DNA from 3 places in the Shewanella sp. ULN5 genome. Region 3 is predicted to be linked to each of the others. Evidence: predicted binding sites of a transcription regulator. Region 3 holds the regulator's gene; each other region holds the start of a gene.
The links. Region 3 encodes MetJ, which represses methionine synthesis genes. Its sites were predicted from a motif close to TAGACGTCTAGACGTCTA; they were not measured.

Region 1 (10,029 bases), on a different contig from region 3:
GAGGTGTGCCTGGTGGTGGTATGGTGATGATTGGTGTGTTAATTCATCAAATGGGTTTACCCGTTGAAGCGTTTGCCATTGTGGCGGCACTAGACCGCATCATCGATATGGTACTGACTTCTTGTAATGTGGTGGGCGACACCGCGGTATTAACCATTGTTGATCAAACCGAAGCGCCACATCGAATTGACAAAAGCGCCTAATGGCATGATTTTATTAATTGGCTTTTATTTTTGAATAAAAAACCGCTAATAAATAGCGGTTTTTTGTTAATTAAAGCAGACTACATCGATACAATTAATCGATAGTTGGCTCTTCACTGTAATCCAGTCCATGGTAACTTAAGCACATATCCACTTCATTACGGCTGCCTAAAATGACGGCAACCCGTTGGTGAATTTCAGTTGGTTGAATATCCATAATGGTTTCATAACCGGTAGAAGCTTTGCCGCCAGCTTGCTCGACTAAAAATGCCATAGGATTGGCTTCATACATCAAGCGTAACTTGAACGGTTTTGCGGGATTTTTGTTGTCAGTAGGGTAAGTGAAAATACCACCGCGGCATAAAACACGATGCACGTCACCCACCATAGCGGCTATCCAACGCATATTGAATGATTGCTCGCGAGGGCCAATTTTACCCAGCAGTAAATCAGCAATGTAAGTTTGCATTGCGGCTTCCCAAAAACGCTGATTGGACATGTTAATGGCAAACTCTGCGGTATCAGGCGTAATGACTACTTTGTCATTGGTCAATAAAAACTCGCCACGGTCAGGATCTAAAGTATAAAACTGTGTTCCTTTACCTGTGGTTAATGCCATCATGGTTGATGGGCCATATAACACATAACCCGCAGCAACTTGCTGACGACCTGCTTGTAAAAAACTTTGTTCGTTCAATTCACCATCTGTTGCTGGTAATACTGAAAAAATCGTCCCCACAAGTGAATTGATATCAATGTTTGATGAGCCATCTAGCGGGTCAAAACACACCAGGTATTCACCTTGCTTACTCACTTCTACGACATAGTCTTCTTCTTCAGACGCTAAACCGCGAACGTTACCGTCTGCTTTTAAAGCATCTTTAAGCATATCGTTGGTGATGACATCCAGTTTCTTTTGAGTTTCACCTTGTACGTTTTCTTGCTCTGTTGCACCTAATACGCCAGCTAGTGCGCCATGACGTACCGCACCACTAATTGCTTTAGAGGTATTAGCCAAGGTTAATAGTAATGCCGTAAGCGAGCTATTTACTGCTTGTGATGTAAGGGTTTGTGCCAAAGTCTGCATGGTTATTCCTATGACAAGTTTTGAGGTTAAGGTCGTTGATTTTTAGAATAATATAATTGCGGCTGATCATACCCTACAATGGCGCTAATTTCAGCGCCTGATGCGGCATTTTCGTTTTAAGATTAATTCAGGCAAAATGTCAGGATAAATAAATTCAGGAAAATAATAATGACCCCTACTTGGAAGCAACACGCTTATGCCGCTTTTTATGCGCTGCCTTTGTTGTTCACTCCCCCTGCACTTATGGCCACACAAATGACCTTAGTAAATTCAGCATCAACTGCCAATAATTCTCCCTTTAATACCACTTTACCTCTTAAGGGATTAGCGGGAGGAAATCAGCCATTAACCATTGAACGTATTCATGCTTCACCTGCATTGGCAGGCGCAAGCCCAAGAGGGTTAAGTTTATCGCCAGATGGTAAAAGGGTAACTTATCTTGCCGGCAGAGACAGCGATCAAAGTTTTTATGACTTATGGCAAATGGACATTGCTAGCGGAAAACGCAGTCGCTTAATCGATGCCGATAAATTAGTGGCAGGTGAGCTGTCGGACGAAGAAAAAGCCCGCCGCGAACGTCAGCGTATTTATGGTCAGGGCATTATGGAATACTTTTGGGCTGATGATAGTCAATCCATTTTAATTCCTGCTTCGGGTCAGTTGTATTTATTCGATGTTAACACCGCCGCTGTCAATTTACTGGATACGGGTGAAGGGTTTGTCACTGATGCTCGCTTATCGCCAAAAGCGAATTATGTGTCGTTTGTGCGCGATCAAAACCTGTTTATCTTACAGTTAGCCACCAAACAACTCACCGCATTAACCCAAGATGGCAAAGGACCGATCAAAAATGCCATGGCAGAGTTTGTGGCTCAAGAAGAAATGGATCGCATGACGGGCTATTGGTGGTCGCCAGATGAGTCACATATTGCCTTTACCCGTATTGATGAGTCGGGTGTTGAGCTGGTGACTCGCAATGAAATCTATGCCGATGGCATTAAACTTACCGAGCAACGCTATCCTTATGCAGGTAAGCCTAACGTAGTGATTGAGCTTGGCGTCGTCAATGTCGCAGATAAACAGACGCGCTGGATTGATTTAGGAAAAGATAAAGATATCTATTTACCGCGCGTTAAATGGTTACCAGACAGCCAGCATTTGTCATTTCAATGGCAAAGCCGTGATCAGCAAGCGCTAGATTTACGCGTAGTGGATATTAATAAGCTTACTAAAATTGACACACTGGTAACAGAACGAAGCAAGGCTTGGGTTAACTTACATCATGATTTGCACTTTTTGAAGCAGCAGCCCGCTTTGGTTTGGGCATCTGAGCGTGATGGTTTTAATCACCTTTACTTGTTTGATTTAACCGGTAAATTAGTGCGCCAGTTGACACAAGGAGAATGGGTGGTCGACAGTGTTGAGTACATTGATGAACAACAAGGTTGGTTATATTTTTCTGGCCGAAAAGACAGCGTGGTTGAGCGTCATTTATATCGAGTCAACTTAGTAACGGGTAGCGAAAGCATTGAACGCATTAGCCAACGTTCAGGTATGCATGACAGTGTGTTCGCGGAAAACAAACCTGTTTACTTAGATTACTTCAGCAGTTTACAACAGCCACCGCAAATCAGTTTGCATGATCAAAACGGTAAAAATCTTGCTTGGGTTGATCAAAATGAAGTTAACTCCTCACACCCTCTGCATGATTTTGCTGGTAAGTGGCAAATGCCTGAGTTTGGTCATATTAAAGCGGATGATGGCCAAACACTGCAATACCGTTTATTTAAGCCCACACCCTTTGATAGCAATAAACAATATCCTGTAGTAGTGCGAGTATATGGTGGCCCACATGCTCAATTGGTGGTGAATGCTTGGAGCGAGGCTGACTACTTTACTCAGTATTTATTGCAGCAAGGTTATGCGGTGTTCCAATTAGATAACCGTGGCTCAGCCCATCGCGGCACAAAGTTCGAATATGTGATTTACCAAAACATGGGTGATGCAGAGGTACGCGATCAAAAAGCGGGTGTAGATTATCTGCGTAGTTTGCCGTTTATTGATGACGATAATGTGGCGATTTATGGTCACAGTTATGGTGGTTACATGGCATTAATGAGTCAATTTAAGGCCCCTGACTACTTTAAAGCCGCAATATCGGGCGCACCTGTTACCGATTGGCGTTTATATGATAGCCATTATACCGAGCGTTACATGGGCAATCCTGACACCAATAAGCAGGGTTATGATGCTGCGAGTGTTTTACCTTATGTGGCAAATTATCAGTCTGGTTTATTGATGTATCACGGTATGGCGGATGACAATGTGTTGTTTGAAAACAGTACTCGAGTATATAAAGCGCTTCAGGATGAAGGTAAGTTGTTTCAAATGATCGATTACCCAGGGTCAAAGCATTCTATGCGAGGTGAAAAAGTACGTAATCATTTGTACAAATCGCTAGCGGCTTTTTTGGATAGTCAATTGAAGTAACATAAATGTTGAGGCTGAGCAAAAACCGAATGACTTAACTCATTCGGTTTTTTTATGTGCATTTTTAATGTGGTAGATGTTGCAAAGGATGAAGGTGGGTTAAGTTAATACAATGCAAACATAAATTTGTAGAATGAGTTAACTGACATTATGCTGATGATTGGAGCGGATATCTGTTTACAGTGTTGAGATTTAACGTTTACTCAATATTGCGAATATGATTACTATTGTGGCTTTATACTTAATTTGTAAAATATTGAGGTATGCATTGTGGTTTCAGGGAAGAATACATTTTTAATTTTGGGTGCAATTTCCAGCGCATCAGCTGCTTTAGCTCATTTAGGTTGTATCATTTTTGGTGGTAGTTGGTATCGTTTTTTGGGTGCTGGTGAGCAAATGGCTAAGATGGCTGAAAAGGGGGATTGGTATCCAACTGCGGTGACATCTTTTATTGTGTTAGTCTTAACTATCTGGTCTTTATATGGTTTGTCTGGCGCTAAAGTGATTCCTAAGTTGCCTTTTTTAAGGTTTGGATTACTGATTATCTCTTTTGTTTATTTAATTCGCGGTGTTGCATTTGTTGTGATAATGCCGATGTTTCCCGAAAATAGTCTGACGTTTTGGGCTGTTAGTTCAAGTATTTGTTTCGGTATCGGTGTGTTCTATTTTGTGGGCACTATTCAAAATTGGTCAAGGTTAAAGGCCAATGCAAATGTCTAAATCAAAAATCGAACGCAGAGGCCCCTAATTTTGCTAGTGATGTGTCCACTTTGTTTGCTAGTGGGTTATCTGCTTACATAATGAGTGATATAGAACTGCCTTATGTGTACTTTATTGATTCATTTGATATTGTACAAATATTAACAAGTGCAGGGGTGTTTTGTTTATTTTTCTATCCATTTAGCCAGTTTGTTCGTTGGCTATATTCAGACTCAAAAACAGAGATTAAGTCTAATTTATAACATTCACGCACAGAACCTTCCAGAATGTATCGTTAAGCCCATTTAACGCTAATTAGTGTAAATGCGGTGTTAATGGCTCTAGGTAAGGTAAATTAACCTAAAATATAGTTGGCTTTTTCTGATTTAAAAAGCGACTTATATCAGCAAAGTGTCAATTACACTTTATCTAATCAAGTCGCTAATTCACGCTCAACGCCAAAGTTCTGCGAGTTGTATTAAACCATTCAGCCTAATTTTCTAACGAATAAGGCAGTGCCTGCACTGATAAACTAGATTGTTCATCACCAGCAATACGCAAAGTCGCATCCGCTTCAGTGTCATTGGCTAACACAGCGGTTAGCAGCACTTGATCACCTTGTTGGACAAACTCAATAATATTACCCACTTTACGAAAGCCATCTTCAAGCGCAATCTCAATGGCCGAGTCAATCGTCAACATTTGATTGGTGTTGCCAGCCAAAATATACAAGGCGCGCTTGTTACCACCGCGATACTTCATACGGGCGATAGTTTCTTGCCCCATGTAGCAACCTTTGGTAAAGCTAATGCCATTAATGGCTTGAACATTACACATTTGCGGCACATATTGGCTAGAGTGTGCTGCTGGTATATTAGGGTAACCCGCTTTAATTTCTTGAGCTTGCCAAGCTGTTGCATCAAACACAGGTTGATCTTGGCAAAGTGCCTGCGCTTTATCTGCCGACAACATCACGATATAGCGATTGTTATCTTTTAGTACCACGCCGCCATCAACCTGTGTGAGCTCTGCATCAATGTTGCCAAAGTGCTTTTCAACAAACCTGCTAGCTTCATTACCTGCAATACCGATGAGTTGCCAATTAGCTGATACATCAGCTAATTCAGCTTTGCTGAAAACGGCATATTTCTTTAACTGGGGTAATCCAACCGCTAACGTGTCAGTTGGCATCATCATATAAAGGGCTTCATTGATGCTAAATGTACGAAAGCTAGCAATCATTTTACCCTTAGGATCACAATGGGCACCCCAGCGCCATTGATCAGCATTTAGTGAGACAATTTCTGTGGTAACTTGACCATTAATGAAACTACGAGCTTGCTCTCCGGTCACTTCAATTAATCCTAAGTGATTTAGGTTAGCTAGCATCAGTGAGGGAGTTTCTTGGGTGAGGGCCCAATCGGGTTTAATTATTGAAAGGCTCATACGATTTCCTGTGAAACAGCAACATAATGCCAGCAGTGTAGCCCAAACTCTGATCACTCAAAAGGGGATAGATATAAAAACGGCTACCTAAGTAGCCGTTTTATGAACATTGTGAGCTAAGTTTTCGATTTTAAAACAATACGCGGGTACGAATAGTCCCGTCAATTTGCTTCAGTTCGACTAATGCTTCTTCAGCTTGGTCTGAATCGACTTCCATTACCACATAACCAATCTCTGCTGTCGTTTGCAGGTATTGAGCGGCAATGTTAATGCCTTTTGCTGAGAAAGCTTGGTTAATTTTAATCAACACACCAGGACGGTTGTGGTGAATGTGTAATAAGCGTGAGGCGCCAGCATGTTGTGCTAGTGATACTTCAGGGAAGTTAACGGCAGATACCGTTGAACCATTATCTGAGTATTTAGCCAGTTTCCCTGCCACTTCAATACCAATGTTTTCCTGAGCTTCTGCTGTACTGCCACCAATATGAGGTGTCAGTAACACATTGTCTAAACCACGTAATGGGCTAACAAACTCGTCATCATTTGATTTTGGCTCAACGGGGAATACATCAATAGCTGCGCCAGCAATGTGCTCAGACTTAACCGCTTCAGCAAGGGCTTCAATGTCTACCACTGTGCCGCGTGACGCATTGATGAAGAAACTACCTTGACGCATTTGGCTGAACTCTTTAGCACCGAACATATCTTTAGTTTGTGGAGTTTCAGGTACGTGTAAACTGACCACATCTGCCGTAGCTAAAAGCGTTTCTAAACTGTGTACTTGAGAAGCATTACCAAGCGGTAATTTATCTTCAATATCGAAGAAAATCACTCGCATACCAAGTGTTTCAGCTAAGATACCTAACTGAGTACCTATGTGACCATAACCTATCACACCCAGTGTTTTACCGCGCACTTCGACACTGCCATTGGCACTTTTTAGCCAGCCACCACGGTGACATTGAGCATTACGCTGCGGAATGCCGCGCATTAGCATGATGATTTCACCAATCACTAATTCAGCGACGCTGCGAGTGTTAGAAAACGGCGCGTTAAAAACTGGTACACCGAGTTTTTCGGCAGCGGCTAAATCCACTTGATTTGTGCCAATACAAAAACAGCCAATAGCAACCAGTTTTTCAGCTTGGTTAAGCACTTCAGCAGTTAATTGAGTACGAGAGCGTAACCCTACAAAATGTGCATCTTTGATAGATTCAAGCAATTGGCTCTCATCTAATGAGGCTTTGTGATACTCAATGTTGGTATAGCCTGCTCTTTCTAGTACATCTACCGCACTTTGGTGGACGCCCTCCAACAGCAGGATTTTTATCTTATCCTTGTCAAGCGAATGTTTCGCCATGATATGGGTACCCTCTAATGTGTAATTGCTGATTTTAGTACCTAAAGTACTTATGCTTATGATATCAGTTAGTTTACTATTGATATCAGCTCCCAAGCGACGTCAAATTACCTACTTTTGTTAAAGTAGGTGAGGTCTGTTCTACTTTGGGAAAATATGCGACTTCCAACGCATAGCCAAAGTAGCACTTTTTTTGCACATTGTGGAGGGCTAGATGGCTAAAGTTAATATTCTAATTTTAGAACAATATCGAATAAGAGGAATTTACATTGCATAATAAAATTATATGGATAGTCATTTATGCTGCGGTATTGCTTTGGTCGGTTAGTGATCCTAAAGATATGTTCACTTGGTGGTTAGAAGCGATACCCGCACTTCTTGCTGTGGTACTTTTGTTGGCAACGCGTAATCGTTTTCAATTTACCTCACTGGCTTACTGGTTGATCCTTGCTCACTGTATCGTGTTGTTTGTTGGAGCGAGGTACACTTATGCAGAAGTCCCTTTATTTGATTGGCTTGCACAAGTGATGGGCAGCGAGCGTAATAACTATGATAAAGTCGGTCATTTTGCCCAGGGATTTGTGCCAGTAATCCTTGCAAGAGAAATCATGTTACGTAATGGTGTGTTAAAGGTAGGCGCATGGTGTCAGTTTTTGTCTGTGTGTTTTGTGCTTGCATTCTCTGCTTTTTATGAGCTTATAGAGTGGTGGGTTGCAGCCGCAACCGGTGAAGATGCAGAAGCCTTTTTAGGCACGCAAGGTTATGTATGGGATACTCAATCTGATATGTTTTTAGCATTAATTGGCGGCATTTGTGGATTACTGTTGTTAACTCGTCTGCATAATCGCCAAATGAGTCGTATAAAGTAAACCGTATGAAGGCGGTAAAAATGAATTTTCGTCAGTCAAAATGCTTATTCATACTTTTTACTGATCAAAAACACCTACTCTCTAGTTGCTTTCTACTATGGTTGTTGCTCAATTTACAATGTTTACACCTATTGTCTTCATCTTGGGCAATTGTATCTGGCATTGTTACATTCTTTGGGTATAAAATAAATTTAGGACGATGTTTGAGTGCTAATGCTTTAGCCTATTAAATATTCATGAAGTTGAAACCAACGTATGATAAATAGTGTGCTTGAACGTAATAAAACTTTTCAGGGAGAAGAGTAATGAGCTCAACTACGTATGAGTTGGTGTTTTTACATCAATTGTCTGCCCCATGCCATTTAGCTATTCTTGCTGAGTCTATTGGATTGAAGACCCGCATTGTTAAGCATGCTGGTGAATTAGAATTAGAAAAAAAATCCAATAGCTTTTATCTGGTCGCCCAAAAAGGAGCGGCGCTAGATAATAAAGGCATCCCTTTACTTGTCTCTCGTATTGTTAACCATGTACCGGTCGCTTTGTATCAAGTGGAGCGGGGCTCATTAGACCAAGAGTCGGCTTTGCTTTTAGGTGTGCGTGGACTATTGTATGCCGATCAACGAATGGATTTAATGTTAACGGGTTTACGTAAAATGGTATCAGATGAACTTTGGTACGACAGGCCTTTAATCAGCAAGATGTTTAGACGACTGGTACAAAAGCTCGATAATAACAACGAAATTCCTGAAGATACTGTCGCAATGCTACAAATGCTTACCAATAGAGAAAGAACTATTATTCAATTGGTTTCCAGTGGTGCGCGTAACAAAGAAATTGCCCATCGTTTATGCATCAGTGAACACACAGTTAAAGCGCATATTTCGTCTATTTTCCGTAAAACCCAATCTCGAAATCGGGTCGAATTATTACGTTGGGCACAAACGTATCAAACTCATTTTGAGTTAGTCAATTAATTACGAATTAAACAGGTTAAAAAAGGGAGCAATAGCTCCCTTTTGGTTTATATCGTGAGTGTTATTTAGTTTTGAATAACAGTCGCACTATTGAAGTCACCGACTTGCGTCACACTAATTGTATTGTCTGCACCTGATTGTGAACCAGTTACGATGTTATCGTTGCCCGTTTGAGATACGATAAAGCTATTATTGTCACCTGTAATGGCAAATGCACCATCCATTTCACCGCCAACCCAGTTACCATCACCTGATTGCATGATATCAACGAGATTTTCGTTACCAGCAACAAGTAAATCAACCAAGTTTAAGTCACCAGACTGGGTCACATCTATTTGAGTATTTGATTCACCTATAACTGAAACTAATGCTTCATTGCTATTACCATCTTGTTCAACATCAACTTCATTATCGCTGCCTATGGTTTCAACTAATGCAAAGTTCATATCGCCTTCTTGGTCAATTTCGATATCATTATCATCGCCAAGTGAGAGTGCAAAAATTGTATTATCGTTACCATCTGATAGTAAATTAAAATCGTTGTCATTACCGTAAGTCACAAATCCGGCATAGTTAGCATTGCCTTCTTGGTCAAGATCGACATCATTATCATCGCCCAAGACTTCAAATTCAGCCTGGTTAACATCACCTTCTTGCTCTATATCGATATTGTTATCATTACCTTCAACGACAGCAATCAAAGTGTCGCCAACTGAATTCGATTGGCCTTCTTGGTCAATTTCAACATCATTGTCATCACCAGTAGTAAACTCTAAAACAGCAACGTTTCCATCACCTTCTTGTTCAATACTAATATCATTATCTGAACCTTCAAGTGCGTAAATAAAGCCTGTGTTCAAATTTCCAATTTGTTCAATGTCGACGGTATTGTTGTCACCAG
Region 2 (10,029 bases), on a different contig from region 3:
ATGATCCCAACTAAAACCGGTGCTGCGGCAGCCGTGGGTTTAGTGGTTCCTGAGTTGCAAGGTAAATTTGACGGCCTAGCTGTACGTGTACCAACGGTAAACGTTTCTTTAGTTGATTTAACCTTCTTAGCGTCTCGTGACACGACTGTTGAAGAAATCAATGAAATTGTGACTCGTGCATCTAAGCAAGCACCTATGTCAGAAGTACTGGCCATTAATGAAGAACCATTAGTGTCTATCGACTTTAACCACAATGCATTCTCTTCAAACTTCGATGCAACGCAAACACGTGTTAATGGTCGTCTTGTGAAAGTAATGTCATGGTATGACAACGAATGGGGTTTCAGTAACCGCATGCTAGATAACGCTGTAGCGTTGATGAACGCTAAGTAATCGTCTAATCGATTCGTTCTCTAAAAGCCTCGCAAAATGCGGGGCTTTTTGTTTGGGCTCGATTTCAATTTATCCATGTGTCTATTTAATATTTTGAATTAGCATCACGATTCACACTTAAATAAACGAGTATTATTTCACTATTGTTGACATTAAAACTCAAGAATTGCCTACATCTTGCAATCATCATATTTTTCATTCCACCTTAAGGCCTGCTAATGATTTCAAAATTACCTCGTTGGGTAGAGTTTGGTTCATTTATTCTTGCTTTAGTGGCTGGAATCGTTAATGCGGTTGGGCTATTAGGTTTTCAACATCAATCAATTTCTCACATCTCCGGCACTGCAACCATGCTAGGTACCGGTATTATTGGTGCTAATCTATTTGATGTCGTTCACCTGGCGCTTGTGTTACTGAGCTTTGTTATAGGCTCAGCCATTTCAGGATATTTTCTGCGGGGCGGCTCGTTAATTTTAGGCCGGAACTATAGTGGATTATTAATACTTGAAGCGATATTTCTATTTAGCGCAGTATATTTTCTGTCTGCCGATTCAGTACAAGGGCATTATTTAGCTTCTGCCGCTTGCGGTCTACAAAATGCACTGGCAACTACGTACAGCGGTGCCGTTGTGCGAACGACGCATGTTACAGGGATATTTACTGATTTAGGTATTATGCTAGGCGCCAAGTTAAGAGGTGAAGCCTTTGATAAAAGAAAAGCTTTGCTATTTATATTGATCATTACCGGGTTTATTTCAGGCGGAGTGTTTGGTGCTTTGTTATTTACTCTCTTTAAGTTTAACGCGCTGTTTGTGCCAGCAAGTATCTGTGTAATGTTGGCAATAAGCTATTCGGTATATCTGTCGCAGTTAAAACGCTGACAATTCAAAATATTAACCCAATATTTTCTTTTACATACAAAAAAGCCGACAATTGTCGGCTTTTTCTTCAAGAATAATACTTAAGCATTACCCTTTACTTTCATGTTTAACGCTTTAGCAAAATCCAACATGCGCGTTAGTGGAATAAGTGCTTTAATCCGTAATGCATCGTCTACAAAAATTTCATGGTTGCTTTTATCTGTGTCAGATAATGATGCTTCAATGGCTTGTAAACCGTTCATCGCCATCCAAGGGCAATGAGCACAACTTTTACACGTTGCGCCATTCCCACCTGTTGGAGCTTCTATTAAAGTTTTACCTGGTGCTGCCTGTTGCATTTTGTAGAAAATACCACGATCGGTGGCAACGATGAAAGTTTGGTTATCCATCGTTTGCGCCGCTTTAATCAATTGACTGGTTGAGCCAACAGCATCTGCCATCTCAACGACGCTTGCTGGTGATTCGGGATGCACTAAAATCGCCGCATCAGGGTGTAACTTTTTCAACTCAAGTAATGCTTTAGATTTAAATTCATCATGCACAATACAATCGCCCTGCCACATCAGCATTTCTGCTCCGGTTTGCTTAGCGATGTACGAACCTAAGTGACGGTCAGGACCCCAAATAATTTTTTTACCCTCTGAATCCAGATGCTCAACAATTTCAAGGGCAATACTTGAGGTAACAACCCAATCAGCACGAGCCTTAACCGCAGCAGAGGTATTGGCATATACCACAACGGTGTGATCTGGGTGCGCATCACAGAATTCACTGAATTGATCAATAGGGCAACCTAAATCGAGTGAGCAAGTTGCTTCTAGGGTTGGCATCAATATGGTTTTCTCAGGGCTGAGAATTTTTGCCGTTTCTCCCATAAACTTTACCCCTGCCACAATTAACGTTTTAGCAGGATGATCACGACCAAATCGGGCCATTTCTAATGAATCAGAAACGCAGCCACCGGTTTCTTCAGCTAAAGCTTGAATTTCAGGATCGGTATAATAATGCGCTACCAATACCGCATTGTGCTCAATCAATAATTGTTTAATACGGGCCTTATAATCCTGCTTTTGTACATCAGACAAAACAGCCGGTTTAGGCGGAAAAGGATAATCAATCGTTTTAATTTGGGGTGCCGACAAGCTCATAACGGTTCCAATGGTGTGCATCTTTGGGCGAATTATACGAAAACTCACTCAAAAACAAAAGGACGCATTCAGCGTCCTTTATAAATTAAACATATTTACTGTGTTAACAAGCTTATCGCATTGCCATCATCATTTCTTGTGGTTGTTCTAAATAGTATTTCCACAGATTACAAAAACGGGCAATGGTGCCGCCATCAATCACTCGATGGTCACCAGACCAACTCACTTGCATGATCTTACGTGCTTCAACCTCACCTTTTTGGTTGAATCGCGGCAAGGTTTGTAATTTACCTAATGCGACAATAGCCACTTCAGGTTTATTAATAATTGGCGTTGCGACAGTGCCACCTAATGCACCGATATTTGAAATTGAAATTGTGCCTTCTTTCAAATCTGCTGGAGATACCCGACCACTTCTGGCATCTGCAGTCAATCGAGTGATTTCAGCAGCAACCTCTAAAATCGATTTTAAATGCACATCTTTCACATTAGGGACTAATAAGCCCACTTTTGAATCTACGGCCATGCCTATATTATGGCGTGACTTGTAAGTGATTTCAGTACAGTCAGCATTCACTTGGCTATTAAGTATTGGAAACTCGTTCAATGCCAGCGACATTGCCTTCATAAAGAAAGGCATCATAGTAAGTTTAACTTCATCAGTTGAATAACGCTGTTTCATGCTTTCACGTAAAGCAACCAGTTCTGTTAAATCAAACTCTTCACAATAGGTAAAATGAGGAATTGTCGAAACTGACTCCACCATCATTCTTGCCATAACCGCTTTAACACCTTTTATGGGTTCAACGCGATCCGCACCTTTTGCAACAGGCGATGCAATACTTGTTGAAGCAACAGCACAGCTTACAGCAGGTGTTGTTACAGCTACGTTGACCGCTGCGCCTTTTTGGTGACGTTCTACATCTTCTTTGTATACGCGGCCATGTTTACCAGAACCTTGCACCTCAGCAATGTTGATGTCTAATGTTCTAGCTAAACGGCGAACAGCAGGGCTGGCTATCGCTTTACCTTGAACGACAGGCTCAGTAGAAACGGCTGAGCTAGCGGCTTGATTAACAACTTGCTGTGTAGATAGAGTTACAGGATCAGCTACAATCACATCACTTTCGACTTCAATTGCAAACAATGGCGAATGAACTTTAGCAAGCTGGCCTTTGCGATAATAGTGCTTCACAATTTTACCGGCCTTCATAGCAGGTATTTGTACTAACGCTTTATCTGTCATCACATCGGCAATCGGTTGATCTTCAACAACCATTTCACCTTCGGCCACGAGCCAATCCACAAGCTCACATTCAACAATGCCTTCACCGATATCCGGTAAAAGAAAATCTTCAACCAGCGTACCTGAAACAACCGCTGCCGGTGTCACTTGTTCAGCAGCCACCGCATTCACGGCGGTATCACTGGTATCTGAAGCGCTATCATCAGCCACTTTAACCGCGTACAAAGGCGCATGAACGATTGCGATTTCGCCTTTGGCGTAATAAAGCTTAGTGATCACACCGGCATAAGGCGCCGGAATTTGCACTAGTGCTTTGTCTGTCATCACATCGGCAATAGGCTGATCTTCGACGACTGTGTCGCCTTCAGCAACTAACCAGTCTACCAACTCGCATTCAACAACGCCTTCGCCGATATCGGGTAAAATAAAATCTTTAATCATGACCACTCCTAAAATGCCATTGTTGCTTTGATGGCTTCAAATGTTTTCAGCTCATCTGGCATATATTCTTTTTCATGAATGAGTGGGTATGGTGTATCTAAACCACAAACTCGATTGATGGGTGATTCTAGATGCAAGAAACACTCTTGTTGAATCGTGGCTGCAATCTCCCCCGCAAAGCCACCAGTTAGCGGCGCTTCATGGTTGATAACCAGACGACCCGTTTTCTTAACTGACTTTGCAACAGTATCAATATCCCAAGGAGATAAAGTACGTAAGTCAATTATTTCACAGGAGATACCTTCTTTCTCAGCCATCACACAGGCTTTTTCAACAATTTCCATCTGTGCGCCCCAAGCAAGCACGGTAATATCAGTCCCTTGCTTGACAACATCTGCTTTACCTAACTCAATTTGATAATCGCCTTCTGGCACTTCGCCCACTGATGCACGATATAATCGCTTCGGTTCAAAGAAAATAACTGGATTAGGGTCACGGATTGCTGCCAGTAATAACCCTTTGGCTTGTTCAGGATTACGCGGCACAACCACTTTTAAACCCGGTGTTTGGGTAAAATAAGCTTCTGGAGATTGCGAATGATAATGACCACCAGCAATACCACCGCCATAAGGGGTGCGGAACGTTAATCCGCCAACATTAAATTCATTACCACTACGGTAACGGAATTTAGCGGTTTCATTGACGATTTGATCAAACGCAGGGAAGATATAATCCGCAAATTGAATTTCAGCAACGGGCGTCATGCCATGTGATGCTAAACCATTGGCAAATCCGGCAATACCTTGTTCAGTAAGCGGCGTATTAAAACAGCGGTCGCGACCAAACTGCTCTTGTAAGCCTGAAGTTGCACGGAAAACACCGCCAAAATGGCCAACATCTTCCCCGAAAACTACCATGCGCTCATCCGCTTTCATGGCAATTGATAACGCCTCATTGATGGCGTGTAACATATTCATTTGAGCCACGGCTTATAATCTCCCTGCACTTTTCGGATAGGCTTTAGGATATTTGTTGATGTGTTCTTTTAAGTCTTTCAGCTGTTTTTTAAGTACGGCTGTTGGCTTGTCTAACACATCTTCAATAATTTCATCCAATCGAGGTACAGGTAACTTTTCAGCTACTTTAACCGCGGCAAGTACTTCTTCACGATACTGTTCATGGGTTTTAACGTCATCAGCTTCGTTTAACCAACCTTTGTTGATTAACCATAATTTGAAGCGTTTAACCGGATCATGTTGCTGCCATTTAGCTTCTTCATCTTTAGAGCGGTAACCTGAAGGATCATCAGACGATGAATGGGCTCCTAAACGGTAGGTCATGGCTTCAATCAACACTGGAGCATTGTTTTCCAATGCGTATGCTCTGGCTTGTTGAGTTGCGGCTAAAACAGCCAGCATATCATTGCCGTCAACACGAATGGTGTGCATACCATAACCGACTCCACGACTGGCAATGCCATTACCCGCATATTGCTCTTCAGTAGGCGTTGAAATGGCATAGCCGTTATTACGACAAAAGAAAATCACGGGCGCTTTAAGTACTGCGGCCATGTTCAAACCGGCATGAAAATCGCCTTCAGAGGCTGCGCCTTCACCAAAATAACAAATGGTCACATTGCGCTCACCCTTGAGCTTTTGCCCATAAGCAACACCAGTAGCTTGTGGAATTTGCGTCGCAAGAGGAGATGAAATGGTATGGTAATTTAGTGCTTTGCTACCGTAATGGATCGGCATTTGACGACCTTTACCAAGATCTTTTTCATTACTGAACATCTGGTTCATAAACTGTTCAGTGGTGAAGCCTCGGTAACGTAAAGCCGCATGCTCACGGTATTGCGCTAAAATCACATCACCTTTATCTAACGCGGCAGTACTACCAATAATGGCGGCTTCTTCACCGGTACAGGTCATATAAAAGCTAATACGGCCCTGACGCTGTGCCCCTAACATCCGCTCATCTAATACTCGAGTAAATACGCAAGTGTCATAAATTTTTGCGGCTAGGTCTTGGTCAATAACCGGTAACACAGCATTTTCATATGTTGTGCCGTCTGCCTGTAAAACCCGCAGAATAGGAATGTGCAATGACGCCTTGTCAAGAAAGCTGACACGATGCACTGTTTCGTTGCTCAGTGTTGCGTTGCTCATAATGTGCTCTTGTTCTTGTGAAGTGCTACCTCAAGGGTAGCAGTCTAATTATAATTCGCCGACAAACATTACGTTAACGTAAACTTCCATACAATAGTTTACTGGACCGCGTTATCAAATCTTAATCGACAAGCTTGTATATTTTGCTTTACGCCTTGCTAAACCACCTACTGTACATCTTCATCAGGTGCAGGTACTAAACACAACACAGTGCGCTGACCTATCGGTACCTTAGCATTAGGGAACACAATCGCTTCTAGCTGATGCTCTACCTTAATCTCTTGACCCGCTTCAGTGGCTAATGGTTCACCTTGCTTGAATTGACTGAAATTAGGTGCGTCATTGGCAAAACTAAATGCAAAGTCTTCGGCAGTTTTATTTATAGAACGTGACACTTTATATAAATTCAATTGCGAAGATTGATAAGGTGCAACGGCCAGGACCTCTTCAGTGATCAGGTTTGTGAGCATACGTTTTGTGTCTTCAAAACGGCTCATATCATTTTCACCAAATGGCATGACTTTGCCTAACTCAACCGTGAAGGCATCGGCTTTGAATTGCTCTGATGAATAATAGCTGAATGTGGTAGTCGGTTCATGATGAAATAAAATGGTATCTACGCCACATGCGGCTAAAAACATCATTTGTTCGCCACTATAACTTCTGCCTGGACGATAAGGATAAATTGCAAACTTTTCATGTTTAGACGATCGGATTGCGGTATGTAAATCATAATGAATCCGCTGAGCACCTGCCTGGCCTTGATTGAAAAAATCTGCCACATACAGTTCTAACGCTTTTGCTCTTACTCGTTCAGCATTGACTAAACCTTGTCCATTAGAGTGAGCACCACTGAATAAACGGTTCATGTTTTCTTCAATAAAACGGGTTTTATTTAATATGGCTGGCGGATTACCTATCAGAAACAATACGCGGTGTTGGGTAATCAGGGTTTCGCTGAGTAACGATTTGATTAATTGGTTACAAATTTCGATTGGCGCGGTTTCATTGCCGTGGATCGCACATGAAAGCACAATATCTTTAGGCGCTTTGGCTGCTGTTTTTAATGGCGTGAAAACAATCACTCCAGTATCAAGTATGTCAACTTGAGTATGATTTCCTAAATGAAAGTGATATTGCTGTGGCAGAGAAAGCGGGCTTTCTAAAGTAAAAGCTAAAAAATCTCGGGTTTCCATAAGCGGTGAAGTCAATTTACGCTCCTTGCTGTTGTTATTATTTGGGGTATTTGCTTGTTTTTCCTTAGGTGAATTCTATCACATACGCAAACAAATTAAATTGATCCCCTAAAAAGTCCTTTTGGTAAGATTCAACGCTTGCATATATTGTCAAACTTAATCACAATTACGGCCATCTAGACTTCTATAATGTAAAAGGTGTGTCATGGCGTTAGCAACATTTGGTGCAGGTTGTTTCTGGGGTGTCGAATATTTCTTCCGTGAAATAAATGGCGTGAATAACGCAACATGTGGCTATATGGGCGGAAAAGATAGCGCAACCACTTACAAAGAAGTGAAGTCAGGTACTACTGGCCATGCCGAAGTTGTCCAAGTAGAGTTTGATGAAAACGTTGTCAGCTATGATGATCTTTTGGATGTTTTTTGGAAAAATCACAATCCAACACAGCTAAACATGCAAGGTGGCGATATTGGCACTCAATATCGGAGTACTATTTTCTTCCATGACAAGCAACAAAAAGCTCAGGCTGAAGCATCCAAGCTCGCGTTTGCCAGAAGCGGTCGATGGGGAACACGTCATATTGTCACTGAAATAGTGCCTTTACAAACCTTCCACATCGCTGAAGACTATCATCAGAACTATCTTGAGAAAAATAATCTGCCTTCTTGTCACCTTACTTATTAAATCTGTGGTGGTGTCAGAAATATTTTTCGACTGACACCATTTATTGACACACTAGATTAGCCCAATCGGTTATCAATCTTGCTTGTGCCCTTTACCCGCTTTGGTAAATTCCCTACAATCTTAGCCAATTGCATCATGCATCTAATCGGAGAATTAAAATGAGTGAAGCTCGTCATAGTAACCTATTAATTTTAGGTTCTGGCCCAGCTGGTTATACAGCAGCGGTATATGCTGCACGTGCCAACCTAAAACCTGTAATGATTACGGGTATGCAGCAAGGTGGTCAATTAACCACGACAACCGAAGTAGAAAACTGGCCAGGCGATGCCGAAGACTTAACCGGTCCAGCATTAATGGAACGTATGCAAAAGCATGCAGAGAAATTTGATACTGAAATTCTTTTTGATCACATTAACGAAGTGACCTTAACTGAACGTCCATTTCGTTTAAAGGGTGATAATGGCGAATACACATGTGATGCATTAATTATTGCCACAGGTGCGTCAGCTAAATATTTAGGGTTACCATCAGAAGAAGCTTTCATGGGCCGTGGCGTTTCAGCTTGTGCAACTTGTGACGGTTTTTTCTATCGCAATCAAAAAGTGGCCGTTATTGGTGGCGGTAACACTGCTGTTGAAGAAGCGCTTTACCTAAGCAATATCGCTTCTGAAGTACACCTTATTCACCGTCGTGACTCTTTCCGCTCTGAGAAAATCTTAATCGACCGCCTAATGGATAAAGTTGCCAATGGCAATATTATTCTGCATTTAGACCAAACGCTTGAAGAGGTGGTGGGTAACCAAATGGGCGTGACTGGACTGAAAAAGAAAAGCACCAAAGATGGCTCTATTACTGATTTAGAGGTTGCTGGCGTATTCGTTGCTATTGGTCATAGCCCAAATACAGGTATTTTTGAAGGCCAACTAGAAATGAACCACGGTTACTTAAAAGTAAATAGCGGTTTACAAGGCAATGCGACTCAAACCAGTATTGAAGGTATTTATGCTTGTGGCGATGTAATGGATCAACATTACCGTCAAGCGATTACCTCAGCCGGTACAGGTTGTATGGCTGCGCTGGATGCTGAACGTTATCTTGATGCAAAAAAGTAATTTGAATTACTTTTGTTAATTAAAATGCCAATCAATTGATTGGCATTTTTTTAAAATAACAATCAACACACTCAACACAGAACCCTATTAATTAGCCTGAAAATGTCACTTCAGGCAAAAAAAAAGATATATTAAACAAACCCAATAGCAATATTTGTCTGCTTAAAATCAAACTTTAAGCTGGTAAAACACTACTTGTTGGTTCTCTGGTAAGTCTGGATGTGGTGCTTTTTTCACAAAAGACATTCCCAATTTAGCCATAATGTTAATTGAAGCTACATTTTCTTCATCTGCAATGGCACTTAACGCACTCACTTCAGGATGACTTGCGACAAAATCTGCGATCGCTTTAGCAGCCTCAGTGCCAATACCCTGCCCCCACGCAATCTGCTTAAAACGCCAACCTAATTCAATATCATCAAAATGAGGGGTACTGGTAAAAAAATACATAGGTCTGACTAAGATCCAGCCAAGGTATTGTCCCGCTAATGTTTCTGGGATCTCTTTATCCGCTTTAGCATACACCTTCCATAAGCCATATCCCTTAAGCGGATCATGATAACGTTTTAGACGGGGCATGAAATATTGCTCAATTTGCTCCATGGTGCTTTTATGGCCGCCATTGATGAAACGCATCACAGCTTCATCCTGATCAAGCTCGAACAGTAAAGCTTGTTCATCAAGCGTCATTTGTGTCAGCTGTAGCCGAGTTGTTTCTATGATGCGAGGCTCTGCCATAGCTGCTAATCCTAGTGTTGA
Region 3 (10,029 bases):
CTCTTATAAGCCGGCTAGATACTAGAATAATCAAAGCCATCAAGGCTCCTAGGGCTATAGTGGGTAAAATCTCGGGGGTCTGCCCACCAATAACCCTGTCATAAACGGCCATAGTAAATAGCGGAATTGCCAATCCTGTTAAGCTAGAAAGTAAGCTTAACCAAAATACAGGCTGATACCATTTGGTTTGTTTTTTTAAATGTGCCGCAAATGCACTGACTTTATTACTGACAGATGGCAAGCTTTCAATGATAAAAACACGGCCATCATGAGGCAAAGCAGGCAGCATTTGCCATTGATTCTGAACATCTAAATATTGAAATTGATGATTGCTACGTCGTGCAATTATTGGTTCTCCCTGTTCTGGCAGCAGCAAAAATGGATGGATTGTATTAATCAGCTGATGTTTATCTATGGCTTGCACCATTAAACCTACATGGTGCTTTTTAAGTAATATATAAGTTTCTAAATAGGTAATCTGATTTTTTATATCACTTTTTTCGATGTTTTTTGCTTGTCCATTCAATCCTAATTGAATAAATAGTCTGATTAACAGTGATTTGGGACACAAGGTTTGTTCTGGTGTTGTCATTAGTTTGCCCCCGGTTTGTTCACTAGGGTTGCGTGCCCATGTTGAGATATATCAATACAAAAATCACTCAATTGTGCAATTTCATCAAAATAGGAAGCGATAATAATTGTCATTTCACCTCGATATTGCAGTAAAAGTGCTAGCAAACGGTTCTGTGAGTCAGCATCCAGTGACACCATGGGTTCATCAAGTAATAAAATAGAAGGTGATTGGGATAACGCTCTGACTAAGGAGATCAGTTTGATGGCTCCTTTGTTAAGCATTTGACTATTATTGTTGGCTACTAATGTTTGGTACCCGGCCGGTAGCTGGGCGATGGTTGCTGACAAACCTAACTTATCGGCTAATTCCATCGCATAGGCTTCTCGTTCATGGCGAAATAGGGTCATGTTTTCCAAAATAGAACCCGATAATAATGTTGCCCAGGGGGGAACATAACTAATGGATTGTCGAAACTCAAAACCAACATGATCGTTTAGCGCAATACCAGCTATGGTAATTTGGCCCTGATTAACTTGATGAAACGCGCCAATACTACTGAGCATTAAGCTGGCATGAGTCAGTGGGTTTGAGGTCACGTTAACTATACTGCCGGAAGGGATTTCAATATTGATATCGCTGAGTTTTGCTCCAGTCTGTTTTGCGCTGACATGCTCAAAGCGAATTGGGCCTATAGGCAGTTTTTGCTGGTACATCTGGCTTGCATTAAATGACTCTTGAGGTGCGTCAATCAATGCATTGACCTCTAACATTGCATGTTGAGCATTAATTATTTTAGCCCTTAAACTCCCAATCGCGCTAAGTGGTGCAACGGCGCGACCTGCTAAAATTGAGCAAGCGGCAAGTCCACCTGTGGTGAGATTACCATTAAGCACTTCTAAACATCCTATAAGGACTAGCGCCAAAGTGGTGAGCTGCGCAGCTCCTTGAATCACCTCTTGAAGTTTAGAAGATAGCCAATCAATCTCGTTTTGTTGAGCTAAACGTTGATGGTTAACTTTTTTATAGGCATAAGTTACACGTGACTCTAGCGCCATCGATTTTGCGGTTGTTAAGCCAGACAGCACCAACATAAGTAACTGAGTACGCTCATTCTCACTGATATTTAATTTACTAGTTGTATTTGAGAGCTTTTGGCCAATTTGCCACACTCTTACCCCAGCAATTAACCATACTAAAATGGGGATAAAAACCAAAGGGCCGCCAATGTAAGCCACTAAACCTAAAAATATCATCACAAATGGCAAGTCCATCATAGCAACAGCCGCTTGACCCGAATACACCTCGCGCATTTCTCCGACGCCTTTTAATCCTTGCGCTATTGCGCCAGAGCCCAAAGATTCCATATGGTGATAATCGGCTTTCATTAGGCTGTCGACCAGCTTAGAAATCGTGGTTAATTCGTAATTGGCGGCAGAACTTGCCAATAACCAACTACGAGCATAACGCAGCAGCAGTTCAAGTAAAATTGCTATACCAACACCGACCACTAAAACTACCGCAGTACCATAGGCTTCATTGGGCAATATGCGGTCATAAATTTGCAACATGGTAAAGGGAAGTGCTAGAGAAAGGATATTGATAAATACCGAAGATAAAAGCAGCTCAGATGATAATTTGTTTTGTGTCAATAAACTGAAGTTTTGAAACATTGTTTAACCACCTTCACATCCGATTTTAGATGAAATTCTAGATTTATTTTTTATAGTTAAGAATCAAACTATCATTGTTAACATTAAAAATACAATGCAATTTATATTGCTGATTTATCTTCATAAAATGTTAAATGTTGATAAATTTTAGCAATGAATAATCAAACTTGCACATTTTGACTATGTTTATTGGTGGGTAAAGTCGTCATCAGCTTTATGTTTACGTACGTCCAAATGACGATTTAAGTGCAATTTAATTTTCAATTTCAGCACATCATTATAAGGGACAGTATATAAAAGCAGAATTTTTGGCTGCTGGCAGCGGATGGGATCAGCTAAGGTAAGCCAGTGTGATGGGGGTTATATTTGATTCAAAGACTTTACCGTTAATATTAGTGCGCTTAGGGTGCACAATATTAGGGTGGCTTTACGGGTTTTGTCCTTATCTACTTTACCGACAATGCGTCCGGCAATCATATATCCTGCTAATACTGATGGTAGTAGCATTAAAGAAAGCCAAATGTGCTTCACTTCAACTAAGCCTACAATGGCTAAAATTGCTAAAGCAATCATAGAGCTAAAGATAAAAAAGGCTGATAGTGCTGCCCTAAATTGGCTAGCGTCTTTTCCAGCTAATAAAATGGCCATTGGCGGCCCACCTATAGCGGCAATATTGCCAAAAATACCTGAAACAATACCCGCAATAAATAAGGTTATCCGATTCACTGGTGCGGATAATTTAAAAATACTCAGTAACACTGCGGTAAATACAATGCCAGCAATAGCAAGACCTAATATGGGTTGAGGGGCAAGCAATAATAAGCTTGCGCCTAAAAAACCGCCTGGAATTCTTCCTAGTAACGCATATTGCAGCCCATTAAATTCTAGGTGGCTACGTTCTCTGAATAAGGTCATCAGTGAAATCGCAAACCCCATTACAATCACTGGCACTGGCACTAGTTGTGGGTCGACAATATACAGTAAAGGACTGGCGACTACGGCTAAACCAAAACCGATTAAGCTTTGGGTTAACGCGCCGCAAAAGATAATCAGTGAGGCAAGTATTAAGGTGGTGGGGTCGATAAATGGCATTGCTATGGCTCTTATTTTACGCGCATTTTTAACACAAACATTTTCTGTTGATGGTTATCAAGAATTTGATAGTGTCTAAAACAAAATTCCACCAAGATAACTACCCTGACAAAGCAGGATATTCATCTTGATGGAATGAATAGCGGGTGTGAAATGACTTAAAAGTGATTAATTACTCTAAGTCTTCCCATTCAATACCCATTTGGTCCATCAATGCTTTCGCTTCACGTGGGATACTGTCTGGCTCATCTTTTGATAAGTCATGATCATCAGGCAAAGGTTGGCCCGTATAAGCATGTAAAAAAGCTTCACACAGTAATTCACTATTTGTCGCGTGACGTAAATTATTTACCTGACGGCGAGTACGCTCATCTGTCAGTACTTTCAATACTTTTAACGGAATTGATACTGTGATTTTTTTTACTTGTTCATTCTTCTTGCCGTGCTCGGCATATGGGCTAATATAGTCGCCATTCCACTCAGTCATTAACTCACCCTTTACTTTAAATTCGGTGCAGATTTTAAACCCTTAAAGTTTCTAGTCAAATTATTGCTGTGTTTTAGTGCACATTGCAAATAGATTTCTTTATGTTTAGACGTCTAAACGTCTATTTCTGTTGACCTGAGCGCTTCAGTTAGGTAAATTTAGCCATCTAGACATCTCTTTGTGTGTTCGTAATGTTAGGAATTAATCATGACCAAGTCTTGTAAACAACATAGCAATGCCACTGTCGCAGTTCGTCAGGGTATTGAAAGTGACACACAATATGGCGCAGTTGTCCCTCCAATTTATTTATCGACCAATTATTCTTTTGATGGCCATAAAAATCCGCGTGAGTTTGATTACAGTCGTTCAGGCAATCCAACACGTTGCATTCTAGGTGAAGCCTTAGCCAAGTTAGAGCAAGGGGCTACCGGCGTGATAACTTGTACCGGCATGGCTGCAATTACCCTAGTGACCAATTTACTCGGGCCAGATGATTTATTGGTTGTGCCACATGATTGCTACGGTGGTAGTTACCGATTATTTACTAATTTGGCCAAGAAAGGGCAGTTTAAATTGGCTGTTGTTGATCAAACTAACGCAGCAGCGTTAGCTGAAGCCATTGCCAAAAAACCTAAAATGGTCTGGTTAGAAACGCCGTCGAATCCATTATTGCGTGTGGTCGATATTGCAGCCATTGCCACAGCAGCAAAAGAAGTTGGCGCCTTGGTTACCGTGGATAACACCTTTTTATCACCTATTTTACAGCAGCCTTTAAATTTAGGGGCTGATATCGTTATCCATTCTACGACCAAATATATTAATGGTCACAGTGATGTGGTGGGCGGTGCTGTGGTTGCTAAAGACCCAGAAATCGGTGAGTTACTGCATTGGTGGTCAAATACCTTGGGGTTAACAGGGTCAGCATTCGACAGTTACTTAACGTTACGCGGCATTCGTACTTTAGCAGTGCGTATTCGTGAACATCAAGCCAATGCCAAGCGCATTGTTGATGTGCTAACGCAAAGCAATGTGGTTGAAAAAGTGTATTATCCGGGATTAAAAGATCATCCAGGTCACGACATTGCAGCCAAGCAACAGCAGGGTTTTGGTGCCATGTTAAGTTTTGAGCTTAAGGGCGGAGAAGCCGCAGTAGTGGCATTTCTCGATGCCCTAACGCTATTCAGTGTTGCTGAAAGTTTAGGCGGAGTGGAAAGTTTAGTCGCCGTTCCTGCCACAATGACCCATAGAGCAATGGATGCACAGGCTCGCTTTGAGGCTGGCGTTAAAGATACATTATTGAGACTATCTGTTGGTATTGAAGATGGTGAAGATTTAGCGGCTGACATTGAAGCCGCATTAGCTGCCGTAGCAGCGCTGTAGTTGGCGTTTAAGGAGTAATACATGGCGCGTGGTCATTTACATAAATTTGGTGGTTCAAGTCTTGCAGATGCAGATTGTTATCGTCGAGTAGCCCACATTTTACTTACCCATGGTCATAGCGATGATTTAATTGTTGTTTCAGCCGCAGGCAAAAGTACCAACTTTTTGTATAAGCTGTTGAATTTGCGAGATACCGGCCAGTTATGGCAAGAAGAATTGCAAGTGCTGATTAGCTACCAGCAAACCTTGATTGAGCAGTTACTGTCGAATGAACAGGCTCGCGATTTACGTGAGCGTTTGTCGACAGATAAATCACAATTAATTAGCTTATTATCATTAGAAGAGCGCAACGAATATCAAATCAGTCATGTGGTGAGTTTTGGTGAGCGTTGGTCAGCACGATTAATGGCGGCATTATTGCGTGAATCGGGAGTGGCATCATCGCATGTTGATGCCTGCTCTATTCTTGTCGCCGATGAAGGCGCAGTGCCGATTATTCGAGTTGATGAATCTCGCGCCAAAGTACAGGCTTTGCTTGCGGCACATCCTAATGAACGGCTAGTGATCACCGGATTTATTTGCGCAAATAGCCAAGGTGAAACGTTATTATTAGGGCGTAATGGTTCAGATTTCAGCGCGAGCTTGATAGCCAGCTTGGCAGATATTGGCCGGGTCACTATTTGGACTGACGTTGAAGGGGTTTTTAACGCAGATCCGAACAAAATTAACGATGCCAAGTTATTAAAAAGCATGTCATTGGCAGAAGCAGATCGGCTTGCTAAGTTAGGTTCGCCTGTGTTGCACTCGCGGACATTACAGCCTTTATTTAATACCGAAGTGAGTTTAGCGGTACGCTCTAGTTATGCCTCGCACACTGATTTTACTTTAATTGCGCCGCAAAGTTCTTCGGCCAGCGCGCCTGTGGTGACCAGTTTGAATGAGGTGGTGCTATTTAGCTTTAAAGCGACAGCAGATGTGGAACCCTTGTTGGCGTTGTTAGGTCAAGCTGGCTTATCGCCGTTAGCTTATTGGTCTCTGGCGCAGCATAAATATGAATTGGCGTTTACCCTTGAAAGTCAAAAGCAAGTTCAGGCGTTGTTATCAAGACAAACCTTAGAATTAGGTATTGAAGAGTTACAAGTGCAAACTGATTTGGGTTTAGTTGCTTTAGTTAGTGCCGATGCCGAGCTGTACCGCAAAAGTTTTGCCCGTTTATTAAGTCGTGATGCAAAGCCTGTTTATCAAGATGGCCTAAGTTTAGTGACTCTGGTACCTCAAGGTCAGGTAAGTTTACTGACACAAAAGGTACATCGCCGTTGTGCCGGCCCAAGAATGCGCATTGGCGTATTATTGCTAGGTGTCGGCAATATTGGTGAAGCCTGGATAGATTTATTCAAACGTGCCCGTCTTGGTTTGAATCAAGATTTAGAAGCTACAGTGGAGTTGGTCGGCTTAGTCAGTTCGCAAAAAGCATTCATTGCTGATCAGAGTGTCGATTTAGATAACTGGAAACAACAGTATGAACAGCATGCTAGTGAGTGGACATATGATTCACTATTTGCCGAGTTAGAGCAGCTGTCTTGTGATGAAGTGGTGGCTTTAGATATCAGCGCCAGTGCCACTTTAACCTTGCAATATCCTGAGTTATTCGCCCGTGGTATTCATGTGGTTAGCGCTAACAAATTAGCGGGCTCTGGGCCATTACCTTTTTATCGCGAGCTAAAGCAGCAGCTGTGTAATCGACGTTTATTTTGGCGTTACAATGCCAGTTGTGGCGCAGGCTTACCTATCCAACATGCGTTGAACGACCTACGAAATAGTGGGGATACCATTGAAGCGGTTGGTGGTATTTTCTCTGGAACCTTATGTTGGTTGTTTGAAAATTATGACGGTAAAAAGTCATTTTCTGAATTGGTGTTGGAAGCAAAAGGCTTAGGGATTACTGAACCCGATCCTCGCGATGATTTATCCGGCCGAGATATGCAACGAAAACTGCTTATTTTGGCTCGTGAAATAGGGCTTGCCATCGAGTTAGAGGATATTGCCTTGAACTCATTAGTGCCTGATGCCTTAGCTGAGTTGACCTTAGCAGACTTTTTAGCACGAATTGATGAGCTGGATGCAGAGCTATTACAGCAATATGTGGCAGCAGCAGAGCAGAACAAAGTGCTGCGTTATGTTGCATCGTTAGATAAAGTTGGCGGCAAGCTCAAAGCCGAGGTGGGTATACAATGGGTGGATAGAAACCACCCTTATGCCAACTTAACCCCAGGGGATAACGTGTTTGTTATTCGCAGTGCATTTTATCAGGGCAATCCATTAATTATTCGTGGTCCAGGCGCTGGGCGTGAAGTGACTGCTGCAGCGGTTCAATCTGATTTAGTGCATATTTGCCGTGATTTATTGCAGGAGTAATTGCGCTGTTATCTAGGTAATCGCTGTCACTAAAGACAGATAAAGCAAGGCTTTTACGAGTCTTGCTTTTTTTTCATCTTCACATTGATCAATTTTCATCATACAACAAGTCAATCTCTGCACATTTATTCTTGACATCATGGTCAGTTAAATTACTATGTAGACATATAGACGTCTAAACGTCCATTAAATTCATTAAGCATTAAATCCATCGATATTGGTATCGAAGCAGTTGAAGGAAATAAAAAATGGCTTTTCATCACGCCCAGCATTCACAGTCGTTAAATCAGAGCTTATCTGAGCTAAGTGATATCAATGTGTCATTTGAGTTTTTTCCACCTTCAACGCCTGAAATGGAAAAGATTTTATGGAACTCTATTCGTCGCTTAGAGCCATTAAACCCTAAGTTTGTTTCAGTCACTTATGGTGCTAACTCAGGTGTTCGTGATCGCACCCATGGTGTGATTGAACGTATTCAAAAAGAAACAGACTTAGTTGCTGCGCCGCACCTAACGTTAGTGGATGCCAGTGATGAAGAGTTAGTCGAGCTAGCAAAGCATTATTGGAACTCAGGCATTAAAGATATTGTGGCTTTACGCGGTGATTTGCCTGATGGCAGCCCAAAACCAACCCGCTTTGCTAATGATTTAGTGCGTTTATTACGCTCAGTTGCCGACTTTGATATTTCAGTCGCGGCCTATCCAGAAGTGCATCCCGATGCGCGTAATGCTCAGGCTGATTTAATTCATTTAAAGAAAAAAATTGATGCGGGTGCTAATCGTGCCATTACCCAGTTTTTTTATGATGTTGAATCTTACTTACGTTTCCGCGATCGTTGTGTCACTGCCGGTATCGATGTTGAAATCGTACCGGGTATTTTACCCGTCACCAATTTCAAGCAAACTAAGCGTTTTGCTGGCATGACCAACGTGGCCATTCCCGCATGGTTACATCGTCAATTTGAAGGATTAGATGATGATCCTGGTACCCGTCAATTGGTGGGGGCTAACGTGGCAATTGACATGGTGAAGGTATTGGCACGTGAAGGTGTGAAAGACTTCCACTTTTATACCTTAAACCGTGCAGAATTAACCTATGCAATTTGCCATACATTAGGCGTTCGCCCTAAATAAGTGAGCAAGCAAAATAGATTCGCTCTTTAAGCCTCTGTCGATTGATGACAGAGGCTTTTCTTTTTGTGTTAAACCTTAAAACAGCATTAAAATACTGTGTATTCATGGTCTAAATAATCATCTATAGTTGGTACAATCAATTTGGATATGGACTTCTTAGAGGCATGACAATGAATAAAACCATAATCGCTGCAACCTTTGTTAGCAGTGTGCTTAGCATCCAAGTGAGTGCATCTGTTCCCGATGCATCGCCAAAAGAGCTACAACAAACCGTGCCTGCTGCTGCGCAGGTATGCGTGAGTTGTCATGGTGCTCAAGGGCAGGGGCTAGAGGGCGCAGGGCCAAAACTAGCGGGGTTATCTTCCGCTTATATGGCAGCACAAGTTAAGTTGTTCCAGTCAGGGAACCGCCAAAACCCTTTGATGCAGCCGATGGCGATGATGCTTCAAGGTGACAATATAAAAATAGCAGCTGACTATTTTGCTTCTCAACCTGTTGTAGAGGTTGGCTTGCATTATCGTGGCGATAAAGTTGTGATAGAAAACCCGGCAGAGAAACTCGCTTACCAAGGAGATTGGTCGCGCGATCTGCCTGCGTGTTTTTCATGTCATGGACCATCAGCCGTTGGTGCCGAACTATTTCCTCGTTTAGCGGGACAGCAAGCGAGTTACCTTAAAATCCAGCTTGAAGCGTGGCAGAAAGGAACGCGTAAAGGTGATGCCGATAATATGATGGCTAATGTTGCCAACAAATTAACCGCAGTAGAAATAGATCAACTTGCGCAGTATTTTGCCTCACTTAAGTAAGGATACACTATGAATTTTCAAGTAAAAAATATCTTAGGTGCAATGGTACTAATCGGTTTAAATACCAATGCTTTAGCAGGTGAGTTGCCAGACCGTCAACAAGCTTTACCTTCAGTGCAAAAGCAAGCCGAGCACCTATATTTACAGTCAGCGGCCTTAGCTGATATTCCCGCTGGTGAATTTGGCGATAAGGTACGTTTGGGTTATCAATTATTCGTTAACACTCAGCAGTTGCGCGATAAACATGTGGGTAATGAGCTAAATTGTGTTAATTGCCACTTAAATGCTGGTAACAAGGCTAATGCATCACCTTTGTGGGGGGCATATTTTGCTTATCCAGCCTATCGCAAAAAAAATGACAAAGTGAATAGCTTTGAAGAGCGCTTACAAGGCTGTTTTACTTATTCTATGAATGGCAAAGCACCAGAATCGGGCAGTAAAGAGTTAGTGGCATTGTCTGCTTATTCATATT

Region 1: serA (phosphoglycerate dehydrogenase) is a predicted target of MetJ. The motif match lies at 7,489-7,506, and genes of this name have one in related genera.
Region 2: msrA (peptide-methionine (S)-S-oxide reductase MsrA) is a predicted target of MetJ. The motif match lies at 7,643-7,660, and genes of this name have one in related genera.

Annotation. Positions count from the first base shown of each region.
Region 1 covers NZ_JAPJEE010000012.1:113,701-123,729, forward strand. Annotated here, with positions in the region: gene ORI98_RS12710 (dicarboxylate/amino acid:cation symporter) at 1-203, shown strand, start outside; gene ORI98_RS12715 (class 1 fructose-bisphosphatase) at 298-1,290, opposite strand; gene ORI98_RS12720 (alpha/beta fold hydrolase) at 1,534-3,780, shown strand; gene ORI98_RS12725 (hypothetical protein) at 4,051-4,500, shown strand; gene ygfZ (tRNA-modifying protein YgfZ) at 4,972-5,925, opposite strand; gene serA (phosphoglycerate dehydrogenase) at 6,056-7,285, opposite strand; gene ORI98_RS12740 (DUF2238 domain-containing protein) at 7,555-8,154, shown strand; gene ORI98_RS12745 (response regulator transcription factor) at 8,460-9,128, shown strand; gene ORI98_RS12750 (curlin) at 9,194-10,029, opposite strand, start outside.
Region 2 covers NZ_JAPJEE010000011.1:71,887-81,915, reverse strand. Annotated here, with positions in the region: gene gap (type I glyceraldehyde-3-phosphate dehydrogenase) at 1-393, shown strand, start outside; gene ORI98_RS11940 (YoaK family protein) at 612-1,274, shown strand; gene nadA (quinolinate synthase NadA) at 1,355-2,422, opposite strand; gene ORI98_RS11930 (dihydrolipoyllysine-residue acetyltransferase) at 2,535-4,109, opposite strand; gene ORI98_RS11925 (alpha-ketoacid dehydrogenase subunit beta) at 4,118-5,095, opposite strand; gene ORI98_RS11920 (thiamine pyrophosphate-dependent dehydrogenase E1 component subunit alpha) at 5,099-6,277, opposite strand; gene astE (succinylglutamate desuccinylase) at 6,445-7,488, opposite strand; gene msrA (peptide-methionine (S)-S-oxide reductase MsrA) at 7,679-8,158, shown strand; gene trxB (thioredoxin-disulfide reductase) at 8,317-9,270, shown strand; gene ORI98_RS11900 (GNAT family N-acetyltransferase) at 9,439-10,008, opposite strand.
Region 3 covers NZ_JAPJEE010000010.1:56,891-66,919, reverse strand. Annotated here, with positions in the region: gene ORI98_RS11245 (peptidase domain-containing ABC transporter) at 1-592, opposite strand, end outside; gene ORI98_RS11240 (ABC transporter transmembrane domain-containing protein) at 592-2,244, opposite strand; gene ORI98_RS11235 (sulfite exporter TauE/SafE family protein) at 2,605-3,336, opposite strand; gene metJ (met regulon transcriptional regulator MetJ) at 3,509-3,823, opposite strand; gene metB (cystathionine gamma-synthase) at 4,031-5,203, shown strand; gene ORI98_RS11220 (bifunctional aspartate kinase/homoserine dehydrogenase II) at 5,225-7,618, shown strand; gene metF (methylenetetrahydrofolate reductase) at 7,867-8,751, shown strand; gene ORI98_RS11210 (cytochrome c) at 8,916-9,557, shown strand; gene ORI98_RS11205 (c-type cytochrome) at 9,567-10,029, shown strand, end outside.